Regions from separate parts of the Saccharophagus degradans 2-40 genome, predicted to be linked through region 3. Evidence: predicted binding sites of a transcription regulator. Region 3 holds the regulator's gene; each other region holds the start of a gene.
What was found. The regulator FNR, encoded in region 3, switches genes on or off when oxygen is low (the NO sensors DNR and NnrR bind a similar motif). The targets are predictions, from matches to a motif close to TTGATNNNNATCAA.
Positions count from the first base shown of each region.

Region 1: SDE_RS14990 (L-lactate permease) is a predicted target of FNR. The motif match lies at 1,057-1,070, and genes of this name have one in related genera.
Region 2: hemN (oxygen-independent coproporphyrinogen III oxidase) is a predicted target of FNR. The motif match lies at 3,246-3,259, and genes of this name have one in related genera.

Region 1 is NC_007912.1:3,622,103-3,626,970, reverse strand. It holds gene SDE_RS14995 (2-hydroxyacid dehydrogenase) at 1-942, opposite strand, end outside; gene SDE_RS14990 (L-lactate permease) at 1,107-2,723, shown strand; gene SDE_RS14985 (hypothetical protein) at 3,107-3,529, opposite strand; gene SDE_RS14980 (hypothetical protein) at 3,526-3,756, opposite strand; gene SDE_RS14975 (hypothetical protein) at 3,746-4,150, opposite strand; gene SDE_RS14970 (bile acid:sodium symporter family protein) at 4,471-4,868, shown strand, end outside.
Region 2 is NC_007912.1:3,132,148-3,137,015, forward strand. It holds gene SDE_RS12960 (polysaccharide lyase family 7 protein) at 1-393, opposite strand, end outside; gene SDE_RS12965 (TonB-like protein) at 531-1,055, opposite strand; gene SDE_RS12970 (acyl-CoA thioesterase) at 1,388-1,945, shown strand; gene SDE_RS12975 (YgjV family protein) at 2,041-2,547, shown strand; gene SDE_RS12980 (DUF4166 domain-containing protein) at 2,614-3,132, shown strand; gene hemN (oxygen-independent coproporphyrinogen III oxidase) at 3,371-4,825, shown strand.
Region 3 is NC_007912.1:1,887,811-1,892,678, reverse strand. It holds gene SDE_RS07695 (glutaminyl-peptide cyclotransferase) at 1-136, shown strand, start outside; gene SDE_RS07690 (D-hexose-6-phosphate mutarotase) at 236-1,081, shown strand; gene rrtA (rhombosortase) at 1,111-1,746, shown strand; gene cobB (Sir2 family NAD+-dependent deacetylase) at 1,733-2,440, shown strand; gene SDE_RS07675 (hypothetical protein) at 2,465-2,680, opposite strand; gene SDE_RS07670 (hypothetical protein) at 2,806-3,594, shown strand; gene fnr (fumarate/nitrate reduction transcriptional regulator Fnr) at 3,683-4,417, shown strand; gene SDE_RS07660 (DUF4202 domain-containing protein) at 4,455-4,868, shown strand, end outside.

The DNA of each region.
Region 1 (4,868 bases), 1.7 Mb from region 3:
CTCGATGTTAGTTAAGGTTGTACGGGCTATTTTTTCTAAAGCCTCTTTGGTGAAAAATGCTTGATGGCCTGTAATGGTTACATTAGGGAAAGTCTGTAGGCGGGCAAATACATCGTCTTGAATGAAGGTGTCAGAAAAGTCTTCAAAAAACATTTCACTTTCTTCTTCGTATACATCCAACCCCAAATGACCTATTTTTTTGTTCTTTAATGCACGTATAACCGCCGAGGTATCCACTAATCCCCCTCTGCTCGTATTAATTAACATTACACCTGGTTTCATTTTATCTATGGCCGCTTGGTTGATCATGTGATGTGTACTTGGCACCAACGGGCAGTGTAGCGAAATAATGTTCGAGTTTTGCAGCACGTCATCCAAGTCCCCTTTTTTTATTTTGGGATTGTCCGGCTGGGCATAATCGGGGTCACACACTTGTATGTTACAACCAAAACCAAGCATGATTTTGATAAAGGCACGACCAATCTTACCCGCCCCAATCACTCCCACCGTTTTTCCATGTAAGTCGAAACCCAAAAGCCCGTCCAAAGAGTAATCGTTTTCCCGTATGCGATTATGAGCGCGGTGGATGTTACGGTTTAAATCTAATATTAGTGCGCAAGTATGCTCCGCTACGGCGTGGGGCGAATATTCTGGTACTCGGCAAATAGGCAAGTTATTGGCTTTCGCGGCAGGTAAATCAACATTATTAAAACCGGCGCATCGCAGGGCAAGCAGCTTTACATTCATGTTGCTTAGGCTTGCGATCACAGAGGCGTCAATCTCATCATTAACGAAGCAGCATATAGCTTCAAATCCGCTTGCTAACTTCACCGTATCTTTGTTGAGCCTAACAGGGTGATAAGTTATTTCATGTTGCCCAGAGTTTATTTGATGAAAAACAACTTTATCGTACTTTTTACTGCTAAAAAGACCTATTTTCATTACGCGGCTCCCTTTGTATTAAAGTGGGCATGAATTCGTTGAGATGTGTAATTTCTACTACGCCGTATACTGTATAGCTTCTTGTGCTAGTGTGCTCACAAAATAGCGTAACCTTTGCGGTGCATCAAGTTAAGGTTCTCGCATTTACTTTAGGGTGCTCAACTATGAGTTTATTGCAACTACTAACCGCGCTTACACCCATTGCCTCTATATTTTTATTCTTAGTGGTTTTTCGCATGCCTGCTGTAAAAGCCATGCCGTTGTGCTTTGCTGTATTCGCATTTCTTGCCTGGAGTACATGGGGGATACACCTAAAACAAATGGCCGCTGCCACCCTCGAGGGTTGGGTAATAGCCCTTTCTATTTTGATTATTATTTCTGGCGCACTATTGTTATTAAATGTTTTAAGAGCATGTGGAGCATTAGATAGCATCCGAAGCGGCTTTTTTGGCATCTCACCAGATAGGCGCGTACAGGCCATTATCATCGCGTGGTTTTTTGGTGCCTTTCTAGAAGGGGCTGGGGGCTTTGGTACGCCGGCAGCTATTGTAGCCCCGCTTCTTGTTGTTTTAGGGTTTCCATCTTTGGCCGCTGTTGCGCTGGCGTTAATTGCAGACAGTGCGCCAGTTTCATTTGGTGCCATTGGAACACCGGTTCTCGTCGGTATTGGTCAGGGTGTACCAGGCATTGAGTATGCGGAGTTACGGACTATCGCTGTAACAGCAATGTCTATCGATTTTTTTGTCGCAAGCTTTATTCCATTAATGATGACGCTATTACTTACTCGTCTTTTTGGTGCAAACAAAAGCTGGCGTGAGGGTTTTCAGATATGGCCGTTCGCGCTTCTCTCTGGGGTAATGTTTACCGCACCCGCTTGGCTAGTAGCAAAATATATTGGCGTTGAATTTCCGTCCTTAATAGGGGCTTTAATAGGCATGCTCATTATGGTTTTTGTTGCAAGGCACGGCTGGTTACTGCCAAAGCAACCTTGGCGATTTGCTACCGACCCGCCCCTAAGCGAACTGACTGAAGTAAATCATTCCGCTGCGGTTATCCCCCTGTGGCAGGCTTGGTTGCTCTATGTAAGCGCAGCGTTGTTGCTTGTGCTTAGCCGGCTATCAATGTTGCCGCTAAAATCGGCTTTACTGTCTTTTCAATGGCTCTGGGCAAATATTCTTGGCACGAACATTTCAAGCAGCCTAGCACCGCTTTATTTACCGGGTACCTTGTTTGCCTTTGTTGCTTGTGTAACCTGTATTGTATTTAAAACATCTAAACAGCAAACCCTTTATGCCGTTAAAAAAACAGTAGAAAGCCTATGGCCGGCTGCTATCGCGCTGGGTAGTTCCGTACCAATGGTGCGTATATTCATCCATTCTGGAGTGAACGACAATAGTTTAAATGCCATGCCAACAGAATTAGCTAACCAAGCCGTAGATGGCTTGCAAGCACACTGGCCATTCTTCGCTCCGTTAATAGGCGCCTTGGGCAGCTTTGTCGCAGGATCGTCTACTTTTTCAAATATGATGTTTTCTGGTCTGCAAATGGAAGCGGCAGAGGCATTAAACCTTTCACCTTCGTTGATTTTGGCCTTGCAACTACTGGGCTCTAACGCGGGCAATATGGTGTGCGTGATGAATGTGGTGGCCGCAGCGGCCGTTGTGCACCTAACAGGAAAAGAAGGCCACATAATACGACTAACTTTCGGCCCAATGCTTATTTATTGTGGAGCCGTTGGCGTAGTTGGTTGGCTTGTTAGTCGTATATTTCCATTTACTTAAACTTAAGCGGTGTTAATTCGTATACTCGTATCCACGCTTCTACGAAGGGATACATATATCGCCTTAATGTAACGCAAGGAAAGCTTTAGAGTAATTGGTGTTTTATAAATAAGCCTAGAAAAGTGATCGCGCTAATCAATTTTGGCAAGAAGGTGTGCAGCTTGAATTGATGTAAGGCTAAGTGGTGATACAGCAGAATATTGAATTCTTTCATCAAAATCCGGTTAAGCGAGGATATATCGATGAGGCGGGCATTGGCGTTATTTCTGTGCAAGGAAATATGCAGGGTTGAATAGGGGGGGGACGGTTTACGTAGCTTGGTAAGTTCGTGTGCGTTCCCATGCGGACGAGGGAGATCAACCCTCGATGTGATTTATTTGGAGCTATTGCTTAGTGAGTAAGGCTAATGCACGATGGTATTTTTCAGCTCTTCGAAGATCTTTATCTGTGATTATTTTTAATCGAGTTAAATTCAGGTTGTCCTTAATGTCCTCAATTTTGACCTTTTTAGCTAGTTCGTTTTTTGATACGCGTAATATAAAACTATTGTAGTCCTCCCCATTCCTCTTCGACAGGCAATCAATTGCTTCAATTACATCATTTGAGAAGCCTAGCTTTTTAAGGTCGTCTTGGGTAAAGGCACTATCTTCAATTACATCGTGCATCACTGCCACAATCATTTCGATTTCAGCTTCAAATTTAAACATCAATCGTAATGGGTGCAAAATATAAGGTTGACCTGCTTTATCTATCTGGCCGGCATGTGCTTTTGTAGCTACCGCTATAGCTTTCTCAAGATTACTCAACGATGTTCACCAATTTCATATTCTTCTTGCGTAATTTCATCGCCGGACAACAGAGCCTCATTGTATAACTTATTTTGATAATGTATTACCTCGGTAGACTCTTTCTCGCCATAAAATTTTCTGTAAATAGCTCCGTTTTTTTTCATACGCCTAAACATTACTTCTTCAAAGGGGTAATCGATATAAACATCTTTAGTGTTTAAATACTCCCCTGTTTTAATAGCCATTGATAGATTTCCTTATGGCGTCATAATAGGCTTTACTTTGAGCCTCAATTACTAAACGTTCTGGATCAGAATCTGGCAAAACTCGCCATTGCTCATAAAGTTTATGACCTTGGCCACTAGGTATTCCAGATTTCGTTGCAATAGATGTATATAAATCGTCTCCAAGTAAGGCTCTTGCTATTGGTTCTGGCTCTTTCGCATAGATCATCGCAGGTGTATTGACCTGAATCTCGCCAACTATTCCAGATTGCGTCTTAATCGTGAAGTTGACACCGCTATAGCCTAATGGATCTTTGGTGCCATCTATTACCTTAATTTTCACGCCTCGTTTGGCCAATTCCGCTACTGCTGCGTCCAGCTTATCAGGAGGGACGATAATTTTGTTCCTAGCCAAAACTTTAATCTTCGTAGCATCACCACCGTAATCATTTATGATTTTTTGGATGGCGCGGTCTTTTGATTTGATTGAATAAGTGACTGTCTCATTTTGTCACTTCTCATTTTGTCTACTCATTTTGTCTTCCGTCGGCAGCCCGCAATGCTTGGCGCGTTTTTAAATTGCTCCCCAATCGCTAGCTCTTGCCCTACTAAAAATAAATCCTTGTTATTCACTAATCTTTCACTATAGGTGGAATGTTATTTTATTTTTGTGATTTTAGCCTGTGCTACCATCAGCGCTTTTAAAACCAGTGGATAAGTTAAAAGGAACTGCTTATGGATAACGTGGCTGTGTTGGCGAAATTGGCGCCCTTGTTTTTGGCTGTGGGCATGTTTGGTATGGGGCTTTCAATGCAAGTAAAAGATTTTAAATACTTGCTTAAAAATATTAAGCCCGTTGTAGTAGGGGTAAGCTTGCAAGTACTTTTACTGCCAGCATTGGGCTTTGCATTGGCGGTTGGCTTTTCGCTAGACCCAGTTCTTGCTGTGGGTTTAATGCTTTTGGCCGCAAGCCCAGGCGGGCCAGGTTCAAATTTGGTGTCTTACTTAAGTCGCGGCGATGTGGCGCTTTCTATTGCGTTAACGTCTGTGAGTAGTATTTTGGCAATTGTGAGTGTGCCATTAATAACAAGCTTAGCACTCGCATATTTTCAATCTCAAGCAGCGGTTTCTTT
Region 2 (4,868 bases), 1.2 Mb from region 3:
ACTGTGTATTTCTCTTACGTCTTTTGCGATAGCAAGATCAAACACTATCCACTTGCCATCGCCAAACGAAGACCAACGCGACTCATCGGTTAGGTCGTCATCTATTGTATTTGCCGGTACATAGCCATCGTTACTGCCATCGTCGAAGGCAGAGCTTATAGTGCTTAACGCTGGCGTACACTCTACCGGTGTAGGTGTTGGTGTTGGTGTTGGCGTTGGCGTTGGCGTCGGCGTTGGCGTTGGTGTCGGCGTTGGTGTCGGCGTTGGTGTCGGCGTTGGCGTCGGCGTTGGTGTCGGCGTGGTTTCAGGGGACTTACTATCGCCACCACCACACGCACTAATAATTAAACCAGACAGGGTTACAACAAAGGCTTTGATAACTACTTTTAACATAACAAACCCAAACAATTATTTTTAAAATAACCTAGCTACCTAGGTGTACCGTTAAACGCCACGCCATTACATTATTTTTCAGCTAGCAAGACAAAAGCAGAAAAACAATGCCAAGCTGTGGACGCAATAAATAGCTTTTAGTGTTGCCACTCTTTTTGCAGTACTTCTGCTTTACCAGCTTCTACTTTCACTTCTTTGCGAGATTCTTTGCCATCGGCGTCCACGCTGTAAAACTCATAAACTGTAATGTTTTGACCGTGCTGCACGCTTTCTATAATGCGCTTTGCTTTAAATTTTGGGGAGTCTGCCACTAGTGCGTCGCGAACATTTTGGGGGGTTGCTTCCCACATTAAGTCACGCTGCACTTCAACAACCTGCCAAGTATTACCGGTTTGCAATAGGTCAAACTCTATTTCTTGGCCATTGGGCAAGGTGCCTTCTACATCTATATAGACGTTACCGTGTTTCCACTCTTTCTCTGCTTGGGCAATTGCAAGGTCGGGCGCTAATGGCTTAATTGCAGCCAGCACATTAGCCGGTATCTCACTAATGGGCAGGGCTTGTTTTTTGTTTAGTGTGGCGCCTACTTTATGGTTCTCTGCCATAGTCTGCAGGCTTATACATAGTGCGCCCATAGAAACGAGCAATGTTAACGTTTTCATATTTCCCTCCGGTTTAGGGGTTGCTCTTTTGAGCTAGCCATATATTGGCGACAATTGTAATGACAAATTGGTTAACAATCCGCTAAAAAACACGCTCCAGCCAGCTTTTATGGCATAAGAAATGTAAAGTAGTAAGCAATTTTATTAATTTGACTGGTTCCGGAGAGAATTGGTTAACCAATTCCATCTTGCCTTGAACTCTGGCTGCCTGCACTTACAAGCCCCCAGATTGGTGACGCTGGTGTATACTGCTCATATAGTTACACCTAAAATAAGCACCATTCCAAGCTTAGAAACATCGGCTCCACCTTTCGAATAGAAGAAGTACCTTAATGACCGAATACCGCTCAGTTAAATCGTCTCAAATTGTCCTTAAAGAATTAATGATTCCCTCCTACTCCAACTTTGGCGGCAAGGTGCACGGTGGCATTATCTTGTCGTTAATGGATAAAATTGCCTATACCGCTGCTGCTAGTCACTCGCGCAGCTATTGCGTTACGGCTTCGGTAGACTCGGTTAACTTTTTGAACCCCGTTGAAGTGGGCGAATTAGTTACCCTCTTGGCCTCGGTAAACTATGTGGGCCGGTCATCCATGGAAGTGGGCATAAAGGTTTTTTCAGAAGACTTTAAAAAAGGTGTTAACAAACACACCAACACTTCGTATTTCACCATGGTGGCAGTAGACGAACACACGCGTAAGCCTGCCCCAGTGCCAGGCTTAATATTGGAAGAAGAGATAGAAGTTAAACGCTTTATTTGGGGGAAGTTTCGCAAAAAATATAGAGGTGAATACAAAGAGCAGTTCAAAACACTGCGCAGAAATTTAGATATAGCCTGCGAAACGGCATTGTTGCACGAAGAAAATTGTAAAATTGCCACAGGTAAATAATTACACTGCAGCCAAAAGCCTTACCCATTCTATTTAAAACTTGCGGTTAGCATGCACAAACGTGCTAGCCGCCACTCACCCTAGAGCATATATAATTGTTCGACTCTAACCTATTAATACTTGGCCAAGCTTTAGGCTTTGTAAGCTATGCCCTTGGCATACTGTGTTTTTATCAAAAAGATGATAAAAAGCTAAAGCTTATAATGCTTACTATGAATGTAAATAACTCCATTCACTTTGCATTACTAGGCGCGGCAACGGCAAGTTTAGGCTCTATTCTATCGGTGTTTCGAACCGGTTTAGCCCTGCGCACGTCTTCTAGAGCTGTAGCGTTTGTATTTATTGCTATAACACTTGCAAGTGGTTACTGGCTAGCAGAAACATGGCGCGATGCCTTCCCAATTATTGGCACATGCATTGGCACATATGCTTTATTTTGTTTGCGTGGCATAAAAATGCGTATTGCATTTTTGTGCGGTGCACTATGCTGGCTAACGAACAATATTATTGTTGGCTCCATTGGCGGTACTTTACTTGAAATAACGCTACTTATTGTTAACGGCAACACCATTCGCAAACTGTATTTTAATCGCGAGCAATAATCCCTTTAAAGTAATACCCCTTCTGGGGAGGTAACGCCCCTAGCTAATACAACCACAAGGTAAGCTATGTCTAACTTGCTGCAACAATGTTTGGGTAATGACTACGCGCTACTGTGCCCCATAGTAAAAGCTGCACACACTGGTGAGTCTCAACTTAAGGGTACAGTTTGGGTTAGGCAAGGTAATATTTTTGCTCGCGCTTTGTGCAAAATAATGGCTATGCCACCGCAAACGAATAGCGTTGAGCTTACCGTGCATGGCAAACACGACAACAACAATATGCACTGGGATAGAAAGTTCGGCAACTTTAAAATGAATTCTCATTTTGCCAAAAGCGGCAACCAACTTGTCGAAAAGCTTGGCCCGCTCAACATGCATCTAGCACTTTCCGTGAACAACGGCACGCTTGAATACCGCCTACAAAAAACCTACTTTTGGGGCATTCCCGTTCCGCACTTTCTGGCCCCAAAGGTAGAAGCCAATGAAGGGGAGCACGCAGGCTTATACCGCTTTAGCGTATATGTGTTTTTACCCGTTATTGGCTTAGTTGTAAGCTACGGCGGCGATATGCAGCTCTGCTCCTAACTCGACTCTTAGCCCCTTTCTTTGCAGCGCTGTTAGCTGTTAGCTGTTAGCTGTTAGCTGTTAGCTGTTAGCTGTTAGCTGTTAGCTGTTAGCTGTTAGCTGTTAGCCATCATTTGACCCATATCAATACCTCTACTCGGTCCAGATTATATATTTAGCGTGACGCCATTACCTTTTCACACGCTATGTTATTTATTTAACAACCAGCTAATACGCCTTTCGCAAGTAGAGCACAGTTATGACTTGGCCAACTGCCCAAATCCACCCGCTTACCCCTTTTAACGTAGATATACTGGCCAAGCCAGCCACCCTTAAAAAATATGATTTGGCCGGGCCTAGGTACACGTCGTACCCAACTGCGCCACAATTTACTAACAACTTCACTCAACAACATTGGCAGGCAGCGGTAAGTAAGGGTAACAAAGCACAAAAGCCACTGTCGCTTTATTTCCACATTCCCTTTTGCGATACGGTTTGTTATTACTGCGGCTGTAATAAAATTATTACTGCCAACAAAGCTAAATCTACCCCCTATTTAACCGCCATTATTAAAGAAATGGATTTGGTTGCCGCGCAAGTGGATACCACTCGACCTGTGCAGCAATTACATTTTGGTGGCGGCACACCTACTTTTTTAAGTGACGAACAGCTAACAACACTAATGAACGCTGTAAAGGCACGCTTTAATGTAGCCGATAGCGCGTTTCGAGATTTTTCTATAGAAGTTCACCCAGCAGGAGTTACGCCACAACGCATTAAACATTTACGCACTATTGGGTTTAATCGTGTAAGTATGGGCATACAAGATTTCTCGCCCGATGTACAAAAGGCTGTAAACCGTTTTAACAGCCCGCAACAGGTTGGCGAACTGGTAACAGCAGTGCGGGAAAATAATTTTGCATCGTTAAGTATGGATTTAATATACGGTTTACCTAAGCAGACGGCGGAATCGTTTGCTGAAACCCTGCAAAAAATAATTGCGTTGTCGCCGGATAGAATCGCGCTATTTAACTATGCACACCTGCCCCACTTGTTTAAAACGCAAAAACAAATTAACGCCCGCGAGCTACCAGAGCCACAAGAAAAATTAATTATTTTGCAGCAGAGCATTCAAAGTCTGTGCAATGCTGGCTATCAGTTTATTGGTATGGATCACTTCGCCAAAGTGGACGACTCTCTCGCGGTTGCCCAACGCGAAGGTGAACTGCACAGAAACTTTCAAGGGTATAGCACACACGGCGACTGCGATTTATTGGCGTTTGGTGTTTCGTCTATTAGCTCTATTGGCAATACATACAGCCAAAACAGTAAAAATTTAACCGAATATTACGCTGCAATAAATACAAACCAGCTGCCCATAATTAAAGGCTTAACATTAACAGATGATGACTTACTTAGGCGCGAAGTTATTAGCCAAATAATTTGTAACTTTGAGCTAGATTATCAAAAAATTAATCGCCAATTTGGAATTGATGTAGCACAGTACTTTGCCGACGCGCTTACCGAACTAAAGGTGTTTGAAGAGGATGGCCTAATTGAATTTACACAAGCGAAGCTAAACGTAAAACCCTGCGGCAGGCTTCTGGTAAGACGAATTTGCATGGCTTTTGACAGCTATGTAAGCAGCCAGGTAAGCAGTTATGCGAGCCAGCAACAAAGTGCAAATACACCGCAGTATTCTCGCATTTTATAATTAATATATGGCTAACTTACATGTGACAGCGCCTTACGCTGCC
Region 3 (4,868 bases):
GCAAAACGGTGGCAACCCTAAGCAAGCCGTATTAAACGGTATTGCCTACGACCCCGAACACAATGCCTACTGGGTAACAGGCAAATATTGGCCCAAACGCTACTTAATAAAAATTTCCACACCCGTCACACAATAAATACCTAAAGTTATACATCATTATCTCTATGCGGATAGAAGCGACAAGCGCATTCCGCTAGAATGACACGAATCGAAAGCAAACAATATTTGAGTATTTATGCACCAAGATTTTACTGTCACAGAGAAAAACGGCATTCAGTTTATTTCCATCCAGAATGACAACTGCAAAGCCGAGGTTTGCCTATTTGGCGGGCATATTACCGAATGGCAGCCAGAGGGCCACGCACCTGTACTTTGGATGAGCGAAACATCGGCACTGGATGGCAGCGCCGCGATTCGCGGTGGCATACCCGTGTGCTGGCCTTGGTTTGGGCCTGTAGAGAACAAGGGCCGCCACGGCCTTGTACGCACAATGAATTGGACGCTAGAAGACGCGAAGGAAGAATCGGACCTCACCGTACTCAAACTAAGCTGTGACATAGGTAAAGACAAAGCCCTAGCTTGGAGCCACCCGCAAATAATAGAGCAAACACTTATTTTCGGCAGCCGCTTAACTCAAACCTGCAAAGTGGTTAATCCATTTAATGCACCGGTAAATTTCGCCTACGCCCTGCATAACTACTTTCAAATAGGCAGCTTAAATCACCTATCCGTGCCTGAACTTACCGGCCAACCTTACTACTGCAAAATAAACGATCTAGAAAATCAGTGCGATACTACAGAGCCGGATTACAACGGCCCCATTGATCGCGTTTATCAGTGCGATGGCCCAGCCAGCATTACCGATAGCATTATGCAACGCCGCATATCTGTTACTAAACACGGCAGTGCTAACTGGGTTTTGTGGAACCCTGGCACCTTGGCGGCAGACATTGACGACATTCATACAGACGGCGAAAAAAGCTATTTGTGCCTAGAAGCAGCAAGCACCTCTGATATAGAGGTTGCCGCCAATAGCAGCATGGAATTTGGCCAAACAATAGCCGTTACAGCATTAGACTAATCAACCGCAAAGCAGGCAATACTCACAGTATGGATAATAAGCGCCCAGCAGTATTAACAACTATGTTGGGCCAATCCACGCCTTGGTTCACCATCGCGTGCTGCATGCTTTTAGTTGTTTGCTATTTTTACCCTCCTATATTCGACCTTTTCTATTTCGAGAGAAACCTAGTAAATGATGGCGAAGTTTGGCGACTTCTCACCTCTCAATTAGTTCACCTCGATAACCAGCACCTACTTTATAACTGCGGTGCCATGCTTGTTTTGGGGCTTATTGTTGAAGAAGAACATCGTATAGATGCAATAGTAATGCTCACCATAGGGCTCGTTGTGGTTGGCGCCTGCCTGCCGTTTAGCCAGCTAGATCGCTATGCAGGATTAAGCGGGGCCATTAACGCTTTGGTACCCCCTGCCATCTGGCTAGTATGGGCAAGATCAAAAAGTATTATTCCTATTGCTATCGCCCTTCTTTATTTTGGTAGGCTCGCGTGGGAATTTACTCAGGACACATCGCTACTAAGTGCAGATTTAACCTGGCCAAGCTATACACCCGCACACTTACAAGGGCTAGCTGCTGGCTTAGGGTGGATGCTAATTCGCGCCAAACCCGTTTTACTCGCTTACCGCAGCCAAACAACACAGGAAGCAAGCAATGAAGCAAGCTAAGGATTACAAACGCATTGTTGTACTTACCGGCGCTGGGGTATCGGCCGAATCCGGGCTTAAAACATTTCGCGACAATAACGGCCTGTGGGAAAACCACAGAGTGGAAGATGTAGCCACCCCCGAGGCCTATGCCCGCAACCCAGAGCTTGTGCAAAAGTTTTACAATGCTAGACGCTCTCAATTACTTACAGCCGCACAACCCAACAAAGCACACACAGCATTGGGGGAATTCGAACAACACTTCAGTGGCGAATTTTTACTGGTTACCCAAAACGTAGATAACCTGCATGAGCTAGGTGGCAGTAAAAATTTAATTCATATGCACGGTGAGCTGCTAAAAGCGCGCTGCCCTGTGAGCGAAAAGGTAAGCGATTGCACCAAAGACCTAACCGATCAATCCCTGTGCGAGTGCTGCACACCGCCAAATTTATTGCGACCGCATATAGTATGGTTTGGTGAAATGCCGTTAGCCATGGATACTATCGAACAGGCCCTGTGTGAATGTGACCTATTTGTATCTATTGGTACGTCTGGCAATGTTTACCCAGCAGCAGGGTTTGTAGAGCTAGCTGCCAGCTACGGCGCAACCACGGTAGAATTAAATTTGGATGCCAGTGCAAATAGCCGAGCGTTTGACACAAGCCTACAGGGGCCGGCAAGTGAATTGGTGCCGCTGTTTTTTGCCTGCTCGTAGTACTTTTTCAGGCCGCGCATAGCGCTAGCTGGCAATATACTTATCGTATACGCCGTAAATAAGTAACGCCCATAATACGGTCATGGTAAATAGTTCTATTTTGGTTTTGGTTGGCTTTTCTTTAGCTACAGGTTCTGCCGCTTTTAGGTTGCGAACTTGTCGAGAAGCACACGCAGGGCAAGCCCCATGCGTAGACGCCTTTTTGAATTTATGACCGCACTCACCGCACTGATAACTCATATTCCCCCTCTGCTCTAACTAAAGTGTAGAAGCCACCTAAAAGCTTCTCAAGTAGGCTTAACCTTCAACGCTTACGTTTGATTCGAATCAATACCGCTTGCATGGGCTTACGATAAAGTAGCCACATGGAAAAAAACTCGCCCCCACCTAACAATGGCTCTTCCACCGTGGAAATTAGCCGCGCGCGCGCAGCTGAACGCTGTGCGGTAACTATTGTTATAGACTCCAATCATATTCGGCCCCTTTACGAGCAATCTTGCGACACCGCGTTTCTTTTGCAACGCGAGCTTGAAGTTTGGGCCACAGCGCTCAACCACCCAACACTCACCGAGTTCACGCTACACAACCCTACGCGCTTTTTGCGGGCACACGAAGTTACCGCACTCATACGCACATTAGCAAAGCTATACAATATACAGCCTATCGAAAAGCGGCTACACACTGTTAACTGCGATTTAACGGACCTTAATTGCAACTGGCTGGGGCTGTTCAAAGGTTTAGGCTTCAACCGCTGCTTAGTTGAGATAGCGCTTTCAGACTTAGAAAACACTCCAATTGTGATGCAAAAGCTGGCAAAAATTAAAGAATTCGGTTTTGCTCAACTGGGGTTAGTTGTATACCCTGCACCGGCATTGCCAGATCTAAAAACCGCGATTACCCCACTACTTAAAACCTTTAATCAGCTGCACATTTTTTTGGGTCACACATCACACAATGCGCTCGACACCAACTTCGAGTTAGAACCCGACGAAGACTCGCACATTTCCATTAACGTGGGCCCGGGAGTAGACGCATTCGTCTATTCCGAGCACAGATACAAGCTCCACAATATCTCACTTTATACTCAAGCCTTGCTTAACCATAAGCTACCAATTAGTACACCAATCACTCTACCGCCGAGGCCAATTAACTAGGCAAAGAAGCCTTTGACATTAGCCATTAGTATCCATATCCTTGCTCGCAATCTAGCAATCAAATACCTGCCGTACTCTGGACCGAATTATGTCCCAATCCGAACCTACATCATGTCACCACGCCCCTCAGGTGAACTGTGGTGACTGCCGTTTATCGGCTATATGCTTACCCATAAGCCTCGCGTTGGATGACATTGCTAAATTAGACGACATAGTTCAGCGCGGCCGCCCTTTGCAAAAAGGCCAACCACTTTACGAAGCAGGCGAAGACTTTAAAGCTGTTTACGCATTAAGATCTGGCGCAGTAAAAACCTCTACTATCAGTAGGGATGGCGAGGAGCAAATTACTGGCTTCTACTTGCCGGGCGAAATTTTGGGGTTAGATGGCCTAGCAACGAATGTACATTCCAATACCGCAATGGCATTAGAAACCTCAGCGATTTGTGAAATACCCTTTTCGCAACTCGAAGACCTGAGCATGAAGCTTCCCAATTTGCAGCGTCGCTTCTTTCAACTTATGAGTAAAGAAATTAGCCACGAGCAGCAGCTCATTACCCTGCTAAGTAAAAAAAATGCCGACGAGCGCATTGCGTCCTTATTAGTTAGTATATCTACAAGAAACCACCATCGGGGCTTATCAAGCACCGAGTTTTATTTACCCATGTCACGCTCAGATATGGGCAACTACTTAGGCTTAACCATAGAAACCGTAAGCCGTGTAATGAGCAGACTTCACAAACAAGAAGTAATAGCTCTTGATAAAAAACACGTGGTTATCAATCAAATGGATAAGCTGCGCGCTATCGCCTCAACGGCAGATTAATTTTTCGCGCAAAACTTCACCCAATTTTTGAGTTCTATTGCGAATGAATGATAAATATTTAGCCGTTATCAATAAAATTGACGCGGCAAATGCACAAGACCCCAATCAAGAAACTGCAAATGGCGAGCCTATTGCCAAAGAACTTTTGTACTCTCAAAGAATGACAGAAGTACTTAATAGCTTTGCCCCGCAAGCGTCCGAGCACCTACAAATTGCCGCTCGCGCACAACATATAGAGCGCTGGAAATCACCGCGTAGCGATTACCCCGAAGGTCGCACAGGTTACAAACAATGGCGCGCAGAGCTTGGGCTTTTTCATGCAAAGCGCACTGGCGAGCTTATGCTGGAAGCCGGCTACAATGAAGAAGATATCAGTCGCGTTAAATATCTTGTGCAGAAGCGAGGCCTGCGCAGAGACCCAGAAACTCAAACTCTGGAAGACGTTATATGC